One region of the Agromyces sp. CCNWLW213 genome, then DNA from elsewhere that is predicted to be linked to it. Evidence: predicted binding sites of a transcription regulator. Region 1 holds the regulator's gene; the other holds the start of a gene.
What was found. Region 1 encodes HspR, which represses chaperone genes until heat shock. Its sites were predicted from a motif close to AAGTTGAGTCNNNNNGACTCAACTT; they were not measured.

Region 1 (3,110 bases):
CGGAGTCCGAGGCCGAGCAGGCGGTCGCCGACTTCATCGGGTCGCGCCTCGGCGACTTCGGCCCGTACGAGGACGCGGTGCTCACCCACGACTGGGTCATGGCGCACTCGCTGCTCAGCGTGCCGCTCAACCTCGGCCTCATCGACCCGTTCGCCCTCGCCGAACGCGTCGCCGCCGAGCACGCGGCCGGGCGTGCGCCGCTGCAGAGCGTCGAGGGCTTCGTGCGGCAGGTGATCGGATGGCGCGACTGGATGTGGCACCTCTACTGGCACCTCGGCCCCGACTACACGCGCTCGAACAACCGCCTCGAGTCGACCCGGCCCGTCCCCCGCCCGTTCGCGGCGCTCGACACCTCCGGCGTGGACGCGGCGTGCATCCGGCACACGCTCGACGACGTGCGCACCCGCGGCTGGGCGCACCACATCCAGCGGCTCATGGTGCTCGGCAACTGGGCGCTGCAGCGCGCGGTCGATCCGGCCGCCCTCACGGACTGGTTCGCGGGCGCGTTCGTCGACGGCACGCCGTGGGTCATGCCCGCGAACGTGGTCGGGATGTCGCAGCACGCCGACGGCGGGGTCGTCGCGACCAAGCCCTACGCGGCGGGCGGCGCGTACATCTCGAAGATGACCGACTACTGCGGCGGATGCCGCTTCGATCCCAAGGTGCGCCTGGGTCCCGACGCCTGCCCGGTCACCGCCGGATACTGGGCGTTCCTCGACCGCGCGGAGCCCCGACTGCGCGGCAACCACCGGATGGCGCAGCCGCTCGCCGGGCTCCGGCGGCTGTCGGACCGCGACGCGGTCGTCGCGCAGGAGGCCGCTCGCGATCGCGACAGCGAGGGATTCGGGCCGGCGCCGGACTGAAGGGCGGTCGCCGGTGGTCGAGGGACGCGACCCGCCCGACCCGGGGACCTCAGCCCCGCTCGAGCGGCCGCCACACGACGACGGCGTTCTCGCGGCGCACGCGCGTGCCGGCCTTGAGCGAGACCACCTCGCCCTCGGCTCCGGCCGCGAACACGCGCCGGCCCGGGCGGTTGAGCATCTCGTCGGCGAGCGCGCGCTCGAGCTCGCGGACGCGCTGGCGCAGGTCGGCGACCTCGTTCTCGAGGCCGAGCACGCGCCGGATGCCCTCGAGGCTCACGCCCTCGCTCGACAGCTGCTGGATCTCGCGGAGCTGCGCCACGTCGCGCATCGAGTAGCGGCGGGACTTGCCCGCGGTGCGCTTCGGGGAGACCAGCCCCATGCGGTCGTACTGGCGGAGCGTCTGCGGGTGCATCCCGGCGAGCTCGGCCGCGACCGAGATCACGAACAGGGGGCTCTCGCCGTCGACCTGCATCATGCGCCCCTCGCCTTGGCGAGGAGGTCCTCGCGGGGGTTCTCGTCGGGCAGGAGCGCGGCGAACTCGCGCAGCTTCTCCTCCGACTCCTTCGACAGGTGCGACGGGACCGCGACCTGCACGACGGCGAGGAGGTCGCCCGTGCCCTTCTTCGTCTCGACGCCGCGGCCCTTCACGCGCAGCACGCGCCCGCTGGGGGTGCCGGGTGCGACGCGCAGCCTCACCGGCTCACCGCCGAGGGTCGGCACCTGGATGGTCGCGCCCAGTGCGGCCTCGGCGAAGGTGACGGGCACGTTGACGCGGAGGTTGAGGCCGTCGCGCTCGAAGACGGGGTGCTTGCGCACGCGCACGGTGAGGACGATGTCGCCCGCCTCGCCGCCGTCGGGAGACGGGTGCCCCTTGCCGCGCAGGCGGATCTTCTGGCCGTCGGCCACGCCCGCGGGCACGTTGACCGTGATCTCGCGGCCGTCGGCGGTCTGCAGCGTGATGCGATCGCCCTTGGTCGCGGTGACGAAGTCGAGCGTCGTGGTCGCAGTGACGTCGCGGCCGCGCGTCGGTCCGCCGAACCCCCCGTAGCCGCCCGTGGGCTGGCCGAAGCGGCCTCCGCCGAACAGGCCGCTCAGGAGGTCGTCGTACTGCGCGCCCTGCGTCGAGGTGTACCGCGTGCCACCGCGCCCGCCGGGACCGCCGAACATGCCGCCGAAGACGTCCTCGAAGCCGCCGGCGCCGCCGCCGGGCGCGGTGAACCGCGCGCCCTGGCCCATGGCGCGGACCGCGTCGTACTCCTTGCGCTCCTCGGGGTCGGAGAGCACCGAGTGCGCCTCGCTGATCTCCTTGAACTTCGCCTCGGATGCGGCGTCCCCGGCGTTCTGGTCGGGGTGGTACTTGCGCGCGAGCTTTCGGTAGGCCTTCTTGATGTCGGCGTCGCTCGCGTCCTTCGAGACGCCGAGGATCGCGTAGAAGTCCTTGTCGAACCAATCCTGGCTGGCCATCGGCGCCTCCTTCCTCGAAATCTAGTGGTCCGGCTGCGGGTCGAGGAGCACCCGGCTGAGCCGGGAGCGTCTCGAGACCTCGGACGAGGGGGTCTCGAGACGCGGCCGGCGCCGCTCCTCGACCCGCACGTTCGCTAGGCGGGCGTCTTCACGACGACCTTCGCCGCCCGCAGCAGCGTGCCGCCCAGCAGGTAGCCGGTCTCGACCACGTCGCCGACCGTGTCGACCTCCACCTCGTCGGAGTGCTGCTGGAAGATCGCCTCGTGGCGCTGCGGGTCGAACGGCTCGCCGACCTCGCCGAACGGCGTGAGGCCGAGCTTCTCGACCGACGCGCGCAGCTTGGCCGCGATCGTCGCGAACGGCGTGTCGCCCTCGAGGTCGCCGTGCTTCTCGGCCCGGTCGAGGTCGTCGAGCACGGGCAGCAGCACGGCCACGGCCGCGCCGATCGCGCGCTCGCGCTCGATCTCGCGGTTCGCCTCGGTGCGCTTGCGGTAGTTCGCGTACTCGGCGGTGACCCGCTTGAGGTCGGCGAGGTGCTCGGCCGTCGGGTCGTCGACCTCGGCCTGCGCGGCGTTCAGGATGTCGTCGACCGTGAGGGTCTCCTCGTCGATCGACTCCTCGTCGAGCTCGTCGGCAGCGGATGCCGCAGCAGCGTCGGCTGCGGCATCCGTCGCCGGTTCGGACCCCTCGGCGCCGGGCTTGCGAACCTGACCCGTCTCGGGGTCGATCCGCCGCTTGTCGCGGATGATCGGCTCGTCGTGGTTCCGGTCCTCATCGGCAGCC
Region 2 (3,110 bases), on a different contig from region 1:
GAGTACGGGTTGCGCCGCACCCGCTCGGTGAGCTGGCCGGCCTCGTCGTAGCCGACGTATCCGGGAGGGGCGCCGACGAGCCGCGACACGGTGTGGCGCTCGCCGAACTCGCTCATGTCGAAGCGGATGATCGCGCCCTCGTCGTCGAACAGCGACGACGCCAGGGCGCGCGCCAGCTCGGTCTTGCCGACGCCGGTCGGTCCGAGGAACAGGAACGACCCGACGGGCCGGCGCGCGTCGCCCATGCCGGTGCGGTTGCGGCGCACCGAGCGGGCGACGGCGGTGACCGCGTCATCCTGCCCGATGACCCGGGCGTGCAGCTCGCCCTCGAGGTTCGCGAGCCGCTCGCGCTCGCCCTCGGTGACGCGGTTGACCGGGATGCCGGTCGCCCGCGAGATCACGGCGGCGATCTGCGGCTCGTCGACGACGGTGGCGTCGGCGACATCCGTCGAACCGGATGCCACGGCACGCCCCTGCGCGGCCGCCTTCTCGGTCGCCTCGTCGAGCCGCTCCTGCACCTTCGCGATCTCGTCGCGGATCCGCGACGCCTCCTCGTAGTGCTCGGCGCGGACGGCCGCGTTCTTGTCGGCCTCGAGCTCGGCGAGCCGCTCGATGAGCGCGGAGACATCCACCTTCACGCCCAGCTTGAGGCGCAGGCGCGCGCCGGCCTGGTCGATGAGGTCGATGGCCTTGTCGGGCAGCACGCGGTCGGTGAGGTACCGGGCGCTGAGCTCGACGGCGGCGCGGAGGGCATCGTCGGTGTAGGTGACGCCGTGGTGCTCCTCGTACGCGGGGCGCAGGCCCTGCAGGATGAGCACGGAGTCCTCGATCGAGGGCTCCCCCACGCGAACCGGCTGGAACCGGCGCTCGAGCGCGGGGTCCTTCTCGATGGTGCGGTACTCCTTGAGCGTGGTCGCACCCACGAGGTGCAGCTCGCCGCGGGCGAGGCGGGGCTTCAGGATGTTGCCCGCGTCCATGCCGCCCTCACCGGCACCGCCGGCGCCGACGACGGTGTGCACCTCGTCGATGAACACGATGAGCTCGCCCCGGTGCTCGGCGATCTCCTCCATGGTCTTGGTGAGGCGCTCCTCGAAGTCGCCGCGGTAGCGGGTGCCGGCGAGCATGCCGGGCAGGTCGAGCGCGACGACCCGCTTACCGAGCAGCGCCTCGGGAACGTTCTCCTCGACGATCGCGCGGGCCAGGCCCTCGACGATCGCGGTCTTGCCGACGCCGGCCTCGCCGATCAGCACGGGATTGTTCTTCGTGCGGCGGCTGAGGATCTCGATGGTCTGCTCGATCTCGTCGGCGCGCCCGATCACGGGGTCGAGCTCGCCGTTCATGGCGCGCTCGGTGAGGTCGATGCTGAACTTGTCGAGCATTGGGGTGGCGGATGCCGCGGCATCCGTCTGCTCGTAACCGTCTGTGCCGGTCGCCTCGGCGCCGGCGCTCTGCTGGATCTGCTCACCGAGCCCGGCCGCGAGCGCCTCGGCGGTCACGCCGGCGCGCTGCAGCACCTGCCCGGCCGGGGCGTCCTGGCCGAGCACGAGCGCGAAGAACACGTGCTCGGGGTCGATGTACGTCGACCCACTCGAGCGGGCGACCTGGTACGCGTGGAACAGCGCGCGACTCGCGCTCGGCGTGATCGTCGCCGCGTTCATCTTCTGCTGGTCGAGCTTGTCGAGACCTGCGGATGCCGCGGGCAGCCGCGCCTCGGTCGCCGTGATGATGCGCTCGGGGCTCGCGCCGACGCGCGTGATCGCCTGCGCGACGGACTCGTCCTCGACGATGACGCGCAGGATGTGCAGTGCGTCGAGCTCGGTCTGTCCGCGCTCGAGCGCGAAGCGTCCGGCGCGCTGCAGGATGCTCTGGGTGCGCGAGGTCAGGAACCGGCTGAGGTCGATCGACCGGGCCTGCCTGGCCTGCTCACCCGCGAGGTAGCGGGCGAGGAACTCGTCGAACGAGCTCGCGCCGGCCTCGTTGAAGTTGTCGGGCACCTAGGTCCTCCTGGGGGAACTTGAGTTGGGTACGCTCAAGTTCAACGTCCAGGGGACGCCGGTATTCCCGCCGTACTCGAGTCCGACCGGCGCCCGCAACCGATCGGTCCACGCGAGCTCGGCGGATACATCTGTCTGCGGGTCGGCGCGACCCAGCCACACATGTCACCTTCTCGGTCACGCCAAAGCGCGCGGAGTCCGTCGTGCCTGGGCTTGAGCCGGTTACGAGATTTAGAAGTGCATAAAGTACGGCTGGTCGTCGACTTCGCCCGGCTCAGGCCGTCGAAGCCGCTTCACCTTTACGCGCCGCTTCACTCGGTGCTCGGTGAGGTCGTCGCGTGAAAGCGTGAGGGTAGGCAACTTGGTACCCCCCACCCGGTTCAGCTCGGCCTCTGTGGGAGGGTCAGTCCGGAAATCGGCGCCCGGGCCCAGGAATAGCACGACGTTTTTCCCATTCCCGGCCTTCACACGTGACGGCCATGCGATACCGTCGATGCGCGTCTCGGGGACGTACCGCAGGTACTCGGCCACAACCTGGGTCGGCGTGTAATCAACGAGCTGTCGGCCATCAAGCAACACGGGCGCAGTGATGCGGGCCGTGAAGTGCGTCGCGAATCGCGCGAACAGCCAGCGCGTGCGGCTCTCCTCGTCGCTCGCGAAGATGCTGGGGAGCGTCGTGAGCTTCCTCGTGAAATCGAGGATTTGGAGGGGACGCTTTGTCACGAATCCGCCGATGATCGCTTCGTCGTACGGCGAGTGAAGAGCTATCTCGCCTACCGCGGTGTCGATTTCGTCTGCCGCATAGAACACGCCGATTCCCTTGCCGTTGAGGCGACCTGCGTCTGCGAGATGCGACGGAGCTGGCCCAAGCTGCGAACTCGGCTCCGCTTCGATGTCTGACCGCAGTCTGTCGAGGGCATCTGTCATGCGTCCGCGAAAGAGTTTCGACCCGGTGGGCAGCTCCACGAGGAGATCTGACTCGACATATGTGAGCAACGCCTTGAGGAACTTCGCCAGGCGGGCAGGTGGCTCGTCCTCATATCCGGGTCGCGCCGAGGAGCCGATGAAGATGAACCTGGACTCGGTCCTTACCGTTCTTTCGAACGCACCCCAGCC

Region 2: WBQ80_RS06870 (ATP-dependent Clp protease ATP-binding subunit) is a predicted target of HspR. The motif match lies at 2,012-2,036, and genes of this name have one in related genera.

The regions. Positions count from the first base shown of each region.
Region 1 covers NZ_JBBBDX010000003.1:124,412-127,521, reverse strand. The annotation lists gene WBQ80_RS07865 (cryptochrome/photolyase family protein) at 1-863, shown strand, start outside; gene WBQ80_RS07860 (heat shock protein transcriptional repressor HspR) at 913-1,338, opposite strand; gene WBQ80_RS07855 (DnaJ C-terminal domain-containing protein) at 1,335-2,327, opposite strand; gene WBQ80_RS07850 (nucleotide exchange factor GrpE) at 2,462-3,110, opposite strand, start outside.
Region 2 covers NZ_JBBBDX010000002.1:557,745-560,854, forward strand. The annotation lists gene WBQ80_RS06870 (ATP-dependent Clp protease ATP-binding subunit) at 1-1,994, opposite strand, end outside; gene WBQ80_RS06875 (RES domain-containing protein) at 2,226-3,110, opposite strand, start outside.